Regions from separate parts of the Micrococcus sp. Mcc89 genome, predicted to be linked through region 3. Evidence: riboswitches for the same ligand, from Rfam matches in the RefSeq annotation. Region 3 holds a riboswitch; each other region holds the start of a gene.
The links. A riboswitch is a leader RNA that binds a small molecule or an ion and turns the genes downstream of it on or off. The one in region 3 is predicted to bind S-adenosylmethionine.

Region 1 (5,595 bases), on a different contig from region 3:
GCCGAAGAACTTCCAGACCTCCCAGTACGACGAGCCGATCGTCTTCGACGGCCACCTGGACGTCGAGTTGGAGGACGGTGAGGTCTTCCGCGTGGAGATCGAGCGCGCGCACCTCGAGGACGACGCCGGCAAGCTCACCCACGTGGGCGGCTCCGGACGGATCCAGGGCGCCTCCGCGTCCCTCGTCGACTACAACCGTGCGGGCGTGCCGCTCATCGAGATCGTCACCAAGCCGATCGTCGGCGCCGGCGCGCGGGCCCCCGAGCTGGCCCGCGCCTACGTCACCGCGATCCGGGACATCGTGCAGGCCATCGACATCTCCGACGCGCGGATGGAGCGCGGCAACGTCCGCTGCGATGCGAACGTCTCGCTGATGCCCAAGGGCGCCACCGAGTTCGGCACCCGCACTGAGACGAAGAACGTGAACTCCACGCGCGCCGTGCAGCACGCGGTCACCCACGAGATCCAGCGCCAGGCCGCGGTGCTCGCCGCGGGCGGCACCGTGACGCAGGAGACCCGCCACTGGCACGAGGACACCCGCAGCACCACCTCGGGTCGCCCGAAGTCGGACGCGGACGACTACCGGTACTTCCCCGAGCCGGACCTCGTGCCCGTGCACGTGGACGCCGCGTGGGTCGAGCGCGTGCGCGCGGCCATGCCCGAGCTGCCGGCCGTGCGGAACAAGCGGCTCAAGGCCGAGTGGGGCTTCTCGGACGAGGAGTTCCGCGACGTCGTCAACGCCGGCGTCCTGGACGAGATCGTCGCGACCGTGGAGGCCGGCGCCTCCGCGGCGGCCGCCCGCAAGTGGTGGATGGGCGAGATCGCCCGCCTGGCGAACGCCCGTGAGGTCGCCGTCGCCGAGCTGGGGATCACCCCGGCGCACGTGGTGGAGGTCGAGGAGCTGATCGCCGCGAAGACGATCAACGACAAGATCGCCAAGCAGGTGCTCGGTCTGGTGGCCGACGGCGAGGGCGCCCCGAAGGAGGTCGTCTCGGCGAAGGGCCTGGCCGTGGTGTCCGACGACGGCGCGCTCACCGAGGCCGTCGACGCCGCGATCGCCGCCAACCCGGACGTGGCCGAGAAGATCAAGGGCGGCAAGATGGCCGCCGTCGGCGCCCTGATCGGCCCGGTCATGAAGGCCACCCGCGGGCAGGCCGACGCCGGCCGCGTCCGCGAGATCGTCCTGGAGCGCCTGGGCGTGTCCTGACGACCGCGCGGGCCCTCAGCCGTCCAGGGCGGTGAGGGCCCGCGCCACGCGGGGCAGGGTCTTGCGCAGCAGGCGCCGCCAGGACCCCGCGGCCAGCCCGCCGACGATCACGTCCCGGGCCGCCGCGTCGTCGAGCGTCTCCAGGGCCATCGCCCCGAGCCACACGCGGGCCCGGCGCGCCTCGGCCGCGTCCCGGGCCAGGTCGGGCACCTTCTCCTCGCCGTGCCACAGCGCCAGGTAGGCGACGTTGAGGGCCGGGTCCCACGCGCACGCGAGGTCCCAGTCCAGCACCCCGGCCAACGCCCAGCGCAGCGGGGCGCGCGGGTCCTCGTCCTCGGGCACGGCGCGCCAGCGCATGTTGTGCCCGGCCAGGTCGCCGTGCACGAGCGACGGCGGCACGGGCGGCGCGGCGGTCCACGTCGTCACCGCGTCCGCGAGGGCAGCCACCGCGTCCGGCCACGCCTCGGCGCCCAGCCGCGCGTCGACGTCGTGCCCCTCCCACGCGCCCAGGCGCGCGGCGACCGCCCCCGGCAGCGCCGCGACGTGCCGGGCGCGCTCCGGCGTCCACGGGCCGCGGAACGCGAACGGGCGGCCGAGGTGCGGGGCGATCCGCGGGTCGGTGACGTCCACGGCGGCGAGGTCGTCGAGGACGCCGCGCAGCACGGCCGGATCGCCCTCGTGCGGCGGGTGCGGCCCGCCCGGGAGGAAGCGCTGCAGCACCGCGGCGCCCGGGCCCGCGGGGACGGGGTCCGAGAGGGCGACCGGGACGGCCCACGGCACGTCGCGCTCGGCCAGGGCCGAGGCGAGCCCGTCGAGGAGGGCCAGGCGCCGGGGCAGGTGCGCCGCGGGGTCCCGCTCGGGCGCCCACCGCGCGGCGGGGGCGGCGCCGACCTCGTGGGCCCGCGTCATCCGGAGGACGCCGACGTCCTCGAGCACCAGCACGCGGTGGAACTGCCCGCCCTCCTCCACGGACGCCGCGGCCCAGTCGGCTGTGCGGAGCCGGCGGGCGAGGGCGGGGTCGAGGCCGGGGCGGAGGTGCTGCAGGGCGCGGTGGACCAGCTCGAGCTCGCTGGGGGCAGGCGGGGAGACCACACGACCACGCTAACCCTCCCTCCGCCCTCCCGGACTTTCGAACGTGACATCGGGGGAATGGGGACTTTCGAACGGGAGAAAGGCCCCACCTCACGTTCGAAAGCGCCCGGGGGGAGAGGGGCGGGCCGATACTGGAGGGCATGCCCGCCACCCCGCGCACGTCCCGCACCCCGGCCGTCCGACCCGCCCCCGCGCTGCCCGCCCCGTCCGCGCGCACGGTGCGGTGGGAGATCGCGATCGTCCTCGGCCTCTCCCTGGGGAAGTCGGCGGTCTATGCGATCGTCCAGCTCATCGACAAGGCCACCCAGGCCCCGCTCGGCGAGCAGACCACCGTCCTCAACCCGGCCCTGGCCGACCGCTGGGTGTTCGACCTGACCTATCAGCTGCTCGGCATCGGGTTCGCGCTGGTGCCGGTGGCCCTCGTGCTGCACCTGATGCACCTGCGCGGCCGGAACCCGTTCCGGGTGCTCGGCCTCGACCTGCGCCGCCCCGGCCGCGACCTGGCCTGGGGCCTGGGCCTGTTCGCGGCCATCGGGCTGGGCACGCTCGGCGTCTACGCCGCCGGCCGGGCCCTGGGGATCACGACGGCGATCGTCGGCTCGGCGCTCGGGGAGAGCTGGTATCAGGTGCCGGTCCTGCTGCTCTCCGCGCTGCGGCACGGACTGCTGGAGGAGGTCATCGTGGGCGCCTGGCTCGTCGACCGGCTCGGGTATCTGCAGCGGCTGCGCGCCGCGGGCCTGGCGCGCGATCCGGCGCCGGCCGTGCCGTCGTCGTGGGTGAGCGCCGAGGGGCTGTACCTGCCGACCCGCGCGGCCGTGGTGGTGCTCGCCCTCGCGCTGCTGCGCGGGGCGTACCACCTGTACCAGGGGATCGGGCCGGGCGTGGGCAACGCCCTGTTGGGCGTGGTGTTCGCGCTCGTGTTCCTGCGGGTGCGCCGGGTGATGCCCCTGGTCATCGCGCACGCGCTGCTGGACGCCGTCGGGTTCGTCGGCTACCCGCTGCTGGCGCGGGCGGGGCTGCTCGGCTGAGCGGCCCCGCCCCCGCGCTCAGAGCGTGACCTCGCCCTTCGGGGTGCGGAAGGTGACCGAGACGATGCCCGGGGTGCCGGAGGGCGCGACGTACTCGATGTTCACGTCCTGGACCTGGCCGTCCTCGTCGTCGCCGAGCCACTCGGCGAGGCGCTCGGGGGAGCCGGCGATGTTCAGGCGCTCGATGGTGGCCTGCGGCTCGGCCGCCTGCGAGGGGTGCATGTCCTCCTGGCCGTCGGCCCAGCGCAGGATGAACGGCAGCTGCGGGTCCGCGAGGGTTCCCTTGATGCCGATCTGGCGCCAGGACAGCTCGCGGCCGTCCGGGAAGCGACGGTTGCCGGGGACGGCCTCGCGGCCGAGGCGGCGCTCGAACCGGCCGATGTCCGGGGTGGCCACCGCCCAGCTCATCCAGCCGCCGCCCTGCTCGGTGCGGGCGCGCACGAGCTGGCCGAACGGCGCGCTGAGGGAGGCCGGGTGGTCCAGGGCCTCGACGACCTCCAGATACTGCCTTTCCGTCATGGGGAAGAGCGCGTTCTGGGTGCCGAAACGTGGGTGGACACCGCCCTTGATCCGCTCGATGCCCAGCGTCTCGGCGATGCGGGCGACCGTGGCGTCCAGGCCCTCGGGGCCGGCGGCGTAGGACACGTGGTCCATGCGACAGGTGTGCACTGCGCTGTTCCTCTCCGTTCCCGGGCTGCCCCGGGGGTTGACCTGGTGCGAGTCCAGGGGCGTCGAGCCCTTGACGGGTCGGGCGCCCCGTGCGGAGAGCGTATCCACGTGTGACACGCGTGACGAAATCGTGGCGGGGCGGCGGGCTACACTCGGAGGCACGGTCACGAGAGTCAGCAACAGGCCCCGGCATGCTGACCGGCAACCCTCCTTCCGCGGTGGGGTGCCCCGGGTGACGACCAGGCCGGCCCCACAACGGACGCCGGCAAGCGCGGGCCGATCCCACGGCCCCTCTCGACGGCGCCGGGTCATCTCCGGCACCTCGACGACGCCGGTCCGCGGATCGGCACGTCGGCCGGCGGGCGGGGCGGCCGGGTCCGGCCCCTGAACCCTTCAGGAGGGTCCGCCATGACCGACCAGCCCACCCCGACCCCCGACGCCTGGGGCTTCTCCACCGCGCAGGTCCACGCGGGCGTCGCCGTCGGCCAGCACGCCTTCGGTGCGACCGCCCTGCCGATCTTCCAGACCACCTCGTACGACTTCCCGTCCGCCCAGGTGGCCGCGGACCGGTTCGCGCTCAAGGACCTCGACCCGCTCTACACCCGCATCGGCAACCCGACGCAGGGCCCGGTGGAGGAGAAGATCGCCGCGCTCGAGGGCGGTGTGGGCGCGCTGCTGCTGGCCTCCGGTCAGGCGGCGACGACGTTCGCGATCCTCAACCTCGCCGGCGCCGGCGACCACGTGGTCGCCTCGGCCAGCCTCTACGGCGGCACGCAGAACCTGTTCAAGCACACCCTCGCCAAGGTCGGCGTCGAGACGACGTTCGTGACCGACCCGGACGACCTCGAGTCCTGGCGCGCCGCCGTGAAGCCGAACACCAAGGCGTTCTTCGGCGAGACCCTCGGCAACCCGCGCGGGGACGTCCTGGACGTGCGCGCCGTCGCCGACGCCGCCCACGAGGCCGGCGTGCCGCTGATCGTGGACAACACGCTGGCCACCCCGTACCTGCTGCGACCGATCGAGCACGGCGCGGACGTCGTCACCCACTCCGCCACGAAGTACCTCGGCGGGCACGCCGCGGCCATCGCGGGCGTGATCGTCGACGCCGGCACGTTCGACTACGCGCAGCACGCCGAGCGGTTCCCCGGCTTCAACGAGCCGGACGAGTCCTACCACGGCCTCGTGTACGCGCGGGACCTCGGGGTGGGCTCGCCGCTCGGCGCCAACCTGGCCTTCATCCTCAAGGCGCGCGTGCAGCTGCTGCGCGACTACGGCTCGGCCATCTCCCCGTTCAACGCCTTCCTGGTGAACCTCGGCCTGGAGACCCTGTCCCTGCGCATGGAGCGGCAGGTGGCCAACGCGGCCGCGGTGGCGCGCTGGCTGGAGGGCCGCGACGACGTCGAGCACGTGGTCTACGCCGGCCTGGAGTCCAGCCCGTGGCACGAGCGGGCCCAGCGCTACCTGCCGAAGGGCGCGGGCGCGTTCGTCTCCTTCGAGATCGCGGGCGGCCGCGAGGCCGGGGCCGCGTTCGTGGACGGGCTCACCCTGCACCACCACGTGGCCAACATCGGTGACGTCCGCTCGCTCGTGGTGCACCCG
Region 2 (5,595 bases), on a different contig from region 3:
GGCCTGACGCGCAGGGCCAGGACGAGGCCCACCCCGGAGGACCGCGCCTCAGCGACATCACCGCAGTGCAGCCCTGCGGTGATGTCGCAGCGCCGCGGTCGAACGGGCGTACGGCGGAGTGCGCGGGCGTGCGGGACGCACGGAAGCGCACACGACGACGCCCCCGGTCCGTGCGGACCGGGGGCGTCGGAAGCCGTGCGTCAGGCGAAGATCAGAGCTTCGTCACGTTGGCGGCCTGGAGGCCCTTGGGGCCGTCCTGGGTCTCGAACTCGACGCGGTCGTTCTCCTGGAGCTCCTTGAAGCCCCCGCCCTGGATGGCGGAGAAGTGCACGAACACGTCCGCGGAGTTGTCCTCGGGGGCGATGAAGCCGTAGCCCTTCTCAGCGTTGAACCACTTGACAGTACCGACAGCCATGATGGTGTCCTTTCGATGTGCCCCCGCGGTGCGGTGGCGGTGTTGGACCGCGGCCCGGAGGTGGGACGCGGGTGAAGCGGCGAGACTGAACCGCTTGCCCAACACTCATCGACGCCGGCGATGCCGGGCTGACGAGCAGTGAAGATGGCGGGATACAGCTTGATCAACTTCAGGCTCCATCATTGCACGGATCTCGCCGACCGGGAACCAGGGGCCCGATTGTTCACCTGGAGTTCGCTCAGAGCGCGCGCAGGCCGTGGAAGAGATTGCGGTGCAGGGCGGCCGGGGGAGCGGCGTCCGTGTGATCCGCCAAGGCCGTCACCTCCAGCAGCACCACCGTGTGGTCGCCCGCCGGGACCTCGGCGTGCACCCGCGTCTCGAGCCAGAGCGAGGAGCCCCCGATCAGCAGGGCGTCGTGCGGGCTGCGGTGCACGTCGAGACCGGCGAAGCGGTCGCCCTCGCGGGCGGCCAGCTGACGGCACAGCGGCGTCTGGTCCGCTGCGAGCAGGGAGACGCCGATCGACCCGGCCCGGCGCAGGCGCGGCCAGGTGCGGGAGCTGTTCTGCGCGGAGAAGGACACGAGGGCCGGCTCCCAGGAGATGCCCACGCCGAAGGAGGAGGAGACCATCACCTCGGGGACGTCGTCGGCGAGGCCCGCCAGCGCGACGACCCCGGTGGGGAATGCCGAGAGGCCGGAGCGGAGGTTGCCGAGGGACAGGTCGGTGTCCCACGCGGCGGTGTGGGGTTCGTGGGTCAGGGTCATGGCGCGCGTCCTCTTCCGATGACTGGCGCGGCTCCGCAGACGGCGGGAACGCGGATCGCCCGGATCCGCGGAGGCGCGGTACTTGCCCGTCGGGGTGTCCGAGGGGCCGAATCATCACCTGGAGCACCCCACTACTGCGTGAGAGGGTTGCCGTCCCGCCGGCCAGGGCCGTGAATGACGGGAACTCGTGATTCTGGGGATCAGCCTACGGAGGGGTCCGTGGGGTGGTCAAAGCGCGGCGGTCGCGCGGCGTCATCCGAGCTGCCCGATGTGATGCTTGACACACCGTGCATCGCCAGCCAGGATCAAGCCACTCGAGAGGGGGGCTCGAGACCGCAGCCCGCGGCCCCGCAATCGGTTCTCTGAGAGGGATCGGATCATGCGGATGGACATCGAGAAGAAGCGTGCGGCATTGTCGGCCGCCGTGGTCGTCGCGGCTCTCCTCGGTATCGCCATCTCGGGATGCTCCGCTTCCCCGGGCAGCGTCTCCTCCACCGCGAAGGCATCCACCGCTGCGGCGTCCTCCGTCACCGTGACGTCAGCGGCCCCCTCGGCAACCCGGTCGGCCTCCGCCACCGGTTCGTCCGCGTCGTCACCCGCCGGTGAAGAAGCACTCCCCGCCGCGCTGTTCGAGGAGGACGGGATGACGTTGGTCGAGTACACGCGCCGGCATCCGGATGCGGGCTATCTCGACCCGGAGAAGGAGTCCGTCCTGGAGGAGGCGGTCGGGACGGGCACACAGCAGATCACCGTGGACGCCCAACAGGGTGCGGTCCTTCGGGTCATCGTGCTGTGTCCTTCGGATGCCACCGGTGAGACGGAGATCCTGACCTCACGGGGTGGCGGGGGAACGAAGACCTGGATGGCCGGGTCGGAGGCGCTGTGCGGCGGCTGGTCGGCGGCGACTCCCCCCGTGGATGAGGCGGGGCCGATGACGTTCACCGCCACGGTGGACAACGACAAGCCGTTCTGGATGGTGCTGACCGCACCCTCCGCATGAGGCCGCCATCACGACGGCGGATGACGGCGCGGGGAGGACTGAGTCGCTCAGCGTCGGTCGCGGCCGCGCAGCGCGTCCAGCTGCCGGCGGTCACGCTTGGTGGGCCGGCCCGCGCCGCGCTCGCGGTACGGACCGCGAGCAGCTCACGCGGCACGGGCGGCGGGGAGTGGTCCACATACTGCTGCCGGGCCACGGGGGCACCCACCCGCTTGGCGATCAGCCCCGTGACCTCGAGGATCCGCTCGCGTCCGTCCTGGCGCACCCGCACCCGGTTCCCGACGACGACGGGCGTCGCCGCCTTCACGGGCTCGCCGTCGATGCGCACGTGGCCTGCGCGTACGGCCGCCGTGGCCGCCGACCGGGTCTTGTACAGCCGCACGGCCCACAGCCACGCGTCGATGCGGACGCCGCTCACGCCCGCCCCCTCACGCGAAGCGGGCGCGGATCGCGGCGCCGTGCGCGGGCAGGCGCTCGTCCTCGGCCAGCACGCCGATCCCGTCCGCGACCTCCTTGAGCCCGGTCTCCGTGTAGCGGATGCGCTGCTGCAGGCGCAGGAACGTCACCGTGTTCAGACCGGAGGAGTGCCGGGCCGTCCCCGAGGTGGGGAGCACGTGGTTGGACCCGGCCGAGTAGTCGCCCAGCGGCACGGGGGCGTGCGGGCCCACGAACACGGCGCCGGCGTTGCGGATGCGCCCCACGAGGGCCTCGGGGTCGCGCGTCTGGATCTCGAGGTGCTCGGTGGCGTAGCGGTCGGAGACCTCCACGGCCTGGTCCATGTCCCGCACCAGCAGCACGCCGGACTGGGGGCCGGTGAGGGCCTCGCGGATCTGATCCTCGTGGAACGCCCCGGGCACCTGCGCCTCGATCGCCGCCTGCACGTCTCGGAGCAGGTCCTCGGAATCGGTGATGAGCACGGAGGCGGCCAGCGGGTCGTGCTCGGACTGGCTGATCAGGTCCGCGGCCACCCAGTCGGCGCGGGCGGTGCCGTCCGCGATCACGGCGATCTCGCTCGGCCCGGCCTCGGCGTCCACGCCGATCACGCCCTGGAGCGCGCGCTTGGCGGCGGCCACGTACACGTTGCCGGGCCCCGTCACCAGGTCGACGGGCGCGCAGAGCCACCCGCCGTCGTCGTCCTGGACGCCGTGCGCCAGCATGGCCACGGCCTGGGCGCCGCCGGCCGCGTAGACCTCGTCCACGCCCAGCAGCGCACACGCGGCGAGCACGGTGGGGTGGGGCAGGCCGCCGTGGTCCCGCTGCGGGGGTGAGGTCACCGCGAGGCTCCCCACGCCGGCGGCCTGCGCGGGCACCACGTTCATCACCACCGAGGAGGGGTACACGGCGCGGCCGCCGGGCACGTACAGGCCCACGCGGCCCACGGGGATCCAGTGGTTCTCCACGACGGCGCCCTCGCCGAGCTCGACCGTGGAGTCCTGGGGGTGCTGGGCGTCGTGCACGAGCCGGGCCCGGCGGATCGACTCCTCCAGGGCGGCGCGCACCCGCGGGTCGAGCCCGGCCAGGGCGGCCTCGAGCGCCTCCGCGGGCACGCGCAGGGCCGGCGGGCGGACGCCGTCGAACCGCTCAGCCAGCTCCAGCAGGGTCTGCTCGCCGCCGTGGCGGACCTGCTCGATGATCGGGGCGACCACCGGCACCACGGAGGACACGTCCACGTTCGCCCGCGGGATGATGCGGGACAGGTCCGCGGTGGCGGTGTCGAGCGGGCGCAGGTCGGTGACGGAGAGCACGGATTCCTCCAGGGGGGCGGCGGGCCGGCGGGACGGGGCGCGACGACGGCCGGGCCCGGACCGCGCGGACGGTCAGGCTCCATTGTGCTCTTCTCCGGGGTGCGTCCGGGGGCGGGTGTCAGACTGTCGTCATGGTCTTCCCCGCGCTGCCCGCCCTCGCGACCCCGCCCCTGCTGACCGCCCTGGACCGCCTCCTGGCGGGCGAGACCGTGCCGTCCGGGGTGGAGGGGGACATCCAGGACGGGGCGGCCGCCACCACCCGGGCCTTCGGCGTGGAATGGGGGACGCTGCTGACCGTGCTGATGGCGTTCGCGATCGGCGCGGCGGTCGTGTACCTGGCCCTGCAGGTGGCACGCGTCGTGCTCGTGCGCCGCCCCGCGTTCCAGCACGGCGCCGCACGGCTGAGCCTGCCGGCCGCCGTCGCCGCCGGCCTGCTGGCCTCCCGGATCTGGCTCGGGGTCATGGCCGAGGAGCAGGCCTGGTACCGGCCGGCGTCGTTCCTGATGCTCATCGCCGTGGCCGCGGCGGGCGCGTGGGCCGCGTGGCGCCTGGTCGGTGTGATCGAGGCGGGGATCCTCGGCCGCTACCAGGAGACCGGCGTCGAGCACTGCCGCGAGCGACGCATCCGCACGCAGACCATCCTGATCCGGCGCATCCTCAACGCGGTGATCGTGGTGGTGGCCGTCGCCGTGGTCCTGCTGGGGGTGCCCGAGGTGCGCTCGCTCGGGGCCGGCCTGCTCGCCTCCGCCGGTGTGATCTCGGTGATCGCCGGCCTGGCCGTGCAGTCCACGCTGACCAACGTGTTCGCCGGCTTCCAGCTCGCCTTCACGGACGCGATCCGGGTGGGCGACGTGGTGGACATGGAGGGCGTGTTCGGCACCGTCGAGGAGATCACCCTGTCCAACGTGGTGCTCAAGCTCTGGGACGGCCGCCGCATGGTCTACCCGTCCTCGCACTTCACCACCCGGCCGTTCGAGAACTGGACGCGGGTGGGCGCCGAGGTCTCCGGCGTCGTGGAGCTGGACGTGGACTGGCGCGTGCCCATGGACGCGCTGCGCGCACGACTCACCCAGCTGCTCGAGTCCACGGACCTGTGGGACGGACGCGAGCACGCGCTGCAGGTGACCGATGCGACCGGCGGCGTCGTGCGCATCCGCGCCGTGGTCTCCGCCCGCAACTCCGGCGACCTCTGGGACCTGCGCTGCCTCGTGCGCGAGGACCTCGTGGCCTTCCTGCGCCACGAGCACCCCGAGGGCATCGTGGTGCAGCGCATGGTGGACCGGCACCCCGCCCACGACGACGCGGCGCCCGCCTCCGAGGGATCCGATGCAGGGGCTCGCGGTGGCGACCGGACGGGCGAGCCGGGCCCGAACGGCTCCGGGGTGGCGGCCCGCGAGCCGCGCCCGCGCACCGCGCCGCTGCCGCGCGTCGACGGCGCCGATCCGCGCCCGGACACCCTCACCACACCGCTGACCCGCGTGGGCGACCACTCCGGCCTGTACACCGGCTCGATGACGGCGGTGCAGCGCAACCGCGAACTCGCCGGCCCGGGCGAGGAGGCGTTCGCCGAGCGGCGCGCGCAGCAGGCCAAGCAGGCGGCGGCGGACGAGGCCGGGCGGCGCAGCGGCGCCGGCTCCCACACGGACGGCCTCCTCGACGACGCCGTCACGCGCCG
Region 3 (5,595 bases):
GAGAAGTCGTGGTCGCGGACGTAGGAGGAGAAGTTGTTCCCCACACTGCGGCCGAGCACAGCGCCCGTCGCACGCTCGACCACCCGCACGTCGAGCATCTCCATGAGCGGGAAGTCGACATCCGCGCCGTCGTCGGCGGTGAAGTGCACGTCGATCGAGACGATCTCGATCCGTGCCGTGTAGCGGTCCCGCTCCGGGTTGTCCCAGGGGGCGAGATCGTTGAGGCGCCCGTCGATCATGGCCAGGGCGGCGCGCAGGTTCTCCCGCCGGTCCGCACCGCGGGCGAGGTTCGCGAAGTTCGTGGTGGCGCGCGTGCTGGCGGCGGGCGTGTAGTCCTCGTCGAACGGCGTGGTGTGGATGCTGAACGTCAGGTCGTCCACGCGGGCGGGCGCGGTGCTCGGGACAAGGGTGGCGTGGCTCATCGGGTCCTCTCCGGGGTGCGGGCGCGGGTGGTGCGGTGGTGGGCGGGGGCGGGACGGGGCACCGCGGACGACGGCGCCCCGCGGCCGGCGGCGACGCGTGCGGCGCACTCGAGGCCGGCCTCGAGGTCCGCCTGCAGGTCGGCCACGTCCTCGATGCCGACGGAGAGCCGGACCAGGTCCGTGGGGACGGCCAGGGGCGTGCCCCGCACGGAGGCGTGGGTCATCTCGGAGGAGTAGCAGAGCAGCGATTCGACCCCGCCGAGGCTGACCGAGAGCGCGAACAGCTCGGTGGCCTCGGCGAACGCGCGGGCCGCGGCCTCTCCCCCGGCCAACCGGACGGAGACGATGCCGCCGAAGCCGTCCATCTGCCGCGCGGCGAGCTCGTGGCCCGGGTGGTCGGGCAGCCCGGGGTAGAAGACCTGGGCGACCTCGGGGCGGCCCTGCAGCCAGCCCGCGAGCGCGGCGGCGTTGGCGCCGTGCCGGTCCATGCGCAGGCCGAGCGTCTTGAGGCCGCGGGCGGCGAGGTAGGAGTCCTGCGGGCCGGCGACCGCGCCGGCGGCGAACTGCTGGTAGGCCACGGCCTCGGCCAGCGCCCGGCCGCGGAACTCGCGGTCGGCCACCACCACGGCGCCGCCGAGCACGTCCGAGTGCCCGCCGATGTACTTGGTGGTGGAGTGCACCACCACGTCCGCGCCGAGGTCGAGGGGCCGCTGGAGGTAGGGCGAGGCGAACGTGTTGTCCACGACCAGCAGCGCGCCGGCGTCGTGGGCGATCTGCGCCCAGGCGGCCAGGTCCGCGATGCCGAGCAGCGGGTTGGACGGCGTCTCCACCCACAGCAGCGCGGTGCGGCCGGGGCGGACGGCCGCGGCGACCGCCGTCGGGTCGGTGATGTCCACGGGGGTGTTGGACACGCCCCACGGCTCGAGGACGGTGGTGATGAGGCGGTGGGTGCCGCCGTAGCCGTCGCCGCCCAGCACGATGTGGTCGCCGGGGCGCAGCACGGCCCGCAGGAGGGCGTCCTCGGCGGCGAGCCCGGAGGCGAACGCGAACGCCCGGTCGCCGTGCTCGAGGGCGGCGAGCTGGGTCTCGAAGCCGTTCCGGGTCGGGTTGGAGCCGCGGCTGTACTCATGCCCGGCGCGCAGCACGTTGATGCCGTCCTGTACGAAGGTGCTGGTCTGGTAGATCGGCGGCACCACGGCGCCGGTCAGCGGGTCGGGCTCCTGGCCGGCGTGCACGGCGGTGGTGGTGAAGCCGCGGACGGTGGGACGGGACACGGAGCGGGTGGTGTGGTGGACGGCGGTCATCTCAGCGCACCTCCTGGGTGACGGCGGCGTTCTCGGGGACGGCGGGCGTGGTGGCGGGGGCGGCCGGCCCGGCGGCGGTCACCACGGCCAGGGCGCGGTCCAGGTCCGCGATCAGGTCGTCGGGACACTCCAGCCCGATGGAGAGCCGGACGGTGGTCTCGGCGATCCCGGCGGCCTCGCGCTGCTGCCGCGTCAGACGACAGTGCGTCATGGTCGCCGGGTGGGAGACGAGGGACCGGGCGTCGCCGACGTTGACCACCAGCTGGAACAGCTCGAGCGCGTCGAGGAACGGGGCCACGGCCTCGGGGCCGCAGGCCAGGTCGAAGGAGAACACCGAGCCGACGCCGTCCGGGAAGTCACGGGCGGCCAGCGCCGCGCTGGGATGCCCGGCCACGCCGGGGTGGTGCACCCGCGCGACCGCGGGGTGCCCGGCCAGGTGTTCGGCCACGGCCAGCGCGGTGGCGGTGTGGCGGGCCACGCGCAGGTCGAGCGTCTCGAGCCCCTGGATGAACTGCGCCGCGCTCGCGGGGGCGAGGGTGGGGCCGAGGTCGTGCAGGAACTTGCTGCGGGCCAGCGTCAGGTAGGCGCCGCGGCCGTGCCGCTCGACCAGCGTCTGCCCGCCGTAGCGGGCCTTGGGCCGGGCCAGCTGCGGCCACCGATCCGGCGCCGCGCCGTGGTCGAACGTGCCGCCGTCCACGATCGCGCCGCCGAGCACCGCGCCGTGCCCGCCGAGGAACTTGGTGGCCGAGTGCACGACGACGTCGGCGCCGTGCTCCAGCGGCCGGTAGAGGGCCGGCGTCGCGAGGGTGCTGTCCACCACCACGGGCACGCCGGCCGCGTGGGCGAGGTCCGCGAGCGCGGGCAGGTCCGGGAGGGTGGCGAGCGGGTTGGTGATGGCCTCGAGGAAGAACGCGCGGGTGTCGGGCCGGACCGCGGCGGCCCACGCGGGCGGGTCCGCCGGGTCCGCGAAGGTGACCTCGATGCCGAAGTCCGCGAACGTGTCCGTCAGCAGGTCGACGGTGCCGCCGTAGAGCTGGCTGGAGGCGACCAGGTGCTTGCCGCCCTGCAGCAGCGCCAGCAGGGACAGCGCGACGGCGGCCTGGCCGGTGGCCGTGGCGATCGCGCCGATGCCGCCCTCCAGCGCGGCGAGGCGGTTCTCGAACACCGCGACGGTCGGGTTGCCCGTGCGGCTGTAGGTGAAGCCGGGGGTCTCGAGCCGGAACATCGATGCCGCTGTGGCGTGGTCCGGGAAACGGAACGCCGTGGTCTGGTGGATGGGCGGGACGACCGGCCGGTGGGGCGCGGCGGGCTCGTAGCCGGCGTGGACTTGCTGTGTGGCATGACGGGGCATCTGCTCTCCTCCATCGGTCCTGGCGGTAGCACCGGGCCTGCCGTTCCCGGGGGTCCGAGTCCGGCGGGCGGGTTGCTGCGGCGTCGTCGAGCCAGATCTCTCAGCCGCTCTGGATGGGTGGTGAGCCCATCCCACGCGGTGGGCCGCCGAGAGTCCAGCGGGCGGCCGGCTCGCGCGTCATATGAGCCGCCCCCGCGCCATCCAGGACCGGCCGGAGCCTCTCCGGGGCGCGGCGGGCCGAGGCAGACCCGTGTGACGGACCGGCGTGGAGGGGGGGTGTGTCAGACTCCCGGGCATGACGCAGAGCACACCGGGCGGACCGGCCATGGACCTGCCCGACTTCCGGCCCTCGGGCAACCAGGGCGTGGACCCGGCGCTGTACGAGATCGAGAACGCGGCCATGGACCGTGAGGGCGCCCTCTGGGCGGCGCTGCAGGAGGCGGCGCCCTGGGCCGGGCGGACGCTGCTCGACCTCGGTGCGGGCACCGGCTTCTGGCTGCCCCGCTACGCCGACGCGGCCGAGACGATCGCCGTCGAGCCGGACGTGCGCCTGCTGGGGGCCGCCCGCGCCCGCCCCGGCGGGGCGCGCGTGCTGTACGGCTCGGCCGCGCGGATCCCGCTGCCGGAGGCGAGCGTCGACGTCGTGCATGCCCGGTTCGCGTACTTCTTCCCGCACCCGCACTGGGACGTCCGACCCGGCCTGGACGAGGTCGCCCGGGTGCTGCGGCCCGGCGGCGCGCTCGTGGTGATCGACAACGACACCGAGCGCGGCCAGTTCGCCGAGCTGCTGCGGGCGAGCACGAACGCCGCGGCGCAGGGCCAGGACACGTACGCCCGCGAGTGGTGGGCCGGCGTCGGGGCCGAGACCCGTGAGGTCATGAGCTCGTGGACCTTCGACTCCCGCGCCGACCTCGAGGCCGTCCTGCGGCTGGAGTTCGAGCGAGGGGTCGCCGACGCGTGGCTCGCCGAGCACCCCGCAGCGACGTCACTGAGCTACGGCTACCTGCTCCACGTGTGGCGGTGAGCACGGACCCGCGTCGCCAGACGCCTGCCCCCCGCACCCCTGACACTGGGACGCCCCCGCCGCCGGAAGGACGGGCGCGGTGGCTGGTCGCCTCCAACGCCCTCGACGCGGGTGGCCGGTCCGCCTCGGACGTCGCCCTGGATGTCCTGGCGGTGCTCCTGCTCGGCGTGCGCGCCGACGGCATGGGCGTGCTGATGACGCTCTCCGGGTTGGGATTCCTCCTGCTCGGCGTGCCCATCGGCATCGTGGTGGACCGACACCTCAGCCCGCGGCTGCTCGCGGCCACCGGCCTCGCCAAGGCGGCGGTGCTCGGCTCGCTCGTCGTGGCGTGGGCGCTCGACGCGCTCACGTTCGGTCACCTCGCCGCCGTCATGGCCCTGCTGGGCGTGCTCACGGTGCTGGCCGAGACCACCCAGACCGCGCTCGTGCCGCGCGTCGTGCCGGCCACCGCCGTCGCCCGCCTGACGGCGCGGCTCGAGTCCGCCGACGCCGCCCTCGTGTTGATCGTGCCCGCCGCGGCGGGCGTCCTCGTCGGGTCGCTGGGCGCAGGGCCCGTGCTCGGCATCGCGACGGCGTTCCTCTTCGCGGCGGCGATCGTCGCGCTCCGGGTGCGGTTGCGGCCCTCCGCCGCGGCGGACGTCCCGGACGACGACGGGGACCCCGGCGTCGCGGACGTCCTCTCCCGCTGGGCCCGGTTCGGGAAGGACGCCGCGGAGGGGTGGACGGTCCTGCGGCGCACCCCGGTCCTGTGGCTGCTGACGATGGGGTCGGTGGCCGCCAATGTGGGCATGGCCCTCTTCGCCCCGGTCGAGGCGGTCTGGATCCTGACCGACCTGCGGCTCGGGCCGGAGTTCCTGGGCGTCCAGATCACCGCGGGCGCGGTCGGGGCACTGGCGGCCTCGTCCCTGGCGGGCCGGGCCATCGACCGCCTGGGCGAGCGCCGGTGCATCCTCCTCGGCTCGGTCGGCTGCGCCGTGGCCGTGGGGCTGCACCTGCTGGCCTACGTCGACCGCGCTCATGCCGGGCCGTGGCTGCTGGCCGGCGCGGCCCTCTGGGGGTTCATGGTCCTGCTCGGGAACATCACCCAGGCCGCCGTGACCGCCCGCGCCTGCCCCGAGGGCACGCTCGGGCGGGTCACCGCGATGCGCCGCACCCTCACCCGGGGCTCCGTGCCGCTGGCGACCCTCGCGGGAGGTGCGCTCGGGGCGACGCTCGGGGTCGGCTGGGCGCTCGCGGGGTGGCAGGTCCTGGCCGTGGTCTCGCTGGCCGCCGTCGTGCCGGCCGCGCGGTGGGTGGATGCGGGGCGCGACGACGTCGACTGAGGCCGAGACGCTGACGCGGACGCCGAGGTCGCTTAATGTGTGGCCATGGTCAGCCGCCCCGTGCTCCAGCAGCCGGTGATCGACGCCGTCGACATCCGTTCCGTCGCGGAGTTCTACCGCGAGCTCCTCGGCCTCCACTACCGCGCGGGCGACGAGCTCGCGGACGGCCGCG

Region 1: it holds a riboswitch for S-adenosylmethionine, as region 3 does, so the genes downstream of both, NR072_RS01040 (bifunctional o-acetylhomoserine/o-acetylserine sulfhydrylase) here and NR072_RS07370 (O-acetylhomoserine aminocarboxypropyltransferase/cysteine synthase family protein) in region 3, are expected to answer to the same signal.
Region 2: it holds a riboswitch for S-adenosylmethionine, as region 3 does, so the genes downstream of both, NR072_RS09580 (flavin reductase family protein) here and NR072_RS07370 (O-acetylhomoserine aminocarboxypropyltransferase/cysteine synthase family protein) in region 3, are expected to answer to the same signal.

Annotation. Positions count from the first base shown of each region.
Region 1 is NZ_JALJRI010000010.1:31,716-37,310, reverse strand. It holds gene gatB (Asp-tRNA(Asn)/Glu-tRNA(Gln) amidotransferase subunit GatB) at 1-1,207, shown strand, start outside; gene NR072_RS01055 (phosphotransferase) at 1,223-2,299, opposite strand; gene NR072_RS01050 (CPBP family intramembrane glutamic endopeptidase) at 2,440-3,327, shown strand; gene NR072_RS01045 (VOC family protein) at 3,346-3,981, opposite strand; SAM riboswitch class IV at 4,159-4,274, shown strand; gene NR072_RS01040 (bifunctional o-acetylhomoserine/o-acetylserine sulfhydrylase) at 4,405-5,595, shown strand, end outside.
Region 2 is NZ_JALJRI010000103.1:150-5,744, forward strand. It holds gene NR072_RS09575 (cold-shock protein) at 212-415, opposite strand; gene NR072_RS09580 (flavin reductase family protein) at 654-1,178, opposite strand; SAM riboswitch class IV at 1,252-1,371, opposite strand; gene NR072_RS09585 (hypothetical protein) at 1,564-2,178, shown strand; partial or broken gene NR072_RS09590 (RNA-binding S4 domain-containing protein) at 2,226-2,593, opposite strand; gene hisD (histidinol dehydrogenase) at 2,604-3,920, opposite strand; gene NR072_RS09600 (mechanosensitive ion channel family protein) at 4,052-5,595, shown strand, end outside.
Region 3 is NZ_JALJRI010000063.1:78,057-83,651, reverse strand. It holds gene NR072_RS07380 (DUF1852 domain-containing protein) at 1-422, opposite strand, end outside; gene NR072_RS07375 (cystathionine gamma-synthase) at 419-1,726, opposite strand; gene NR072_RS07370 (O-acetylhomoserine aminocarboxypropyltransferase/cysteine synthase family protein) at 1,728-3,077, opposite strand; SAM riboswitch class I at 3,085-3,197, opposite strand; gene NR072_RS07365 (class I SAM-dependent methyltransferase) at 3,373-4,101, shown strand; gene NR072_RS07360 (MFS transporter) at 4,098-5,423, shown strand; gene NR072_RS07355 (VOC family protein) at 5,469-5,595, shown strand, end outside.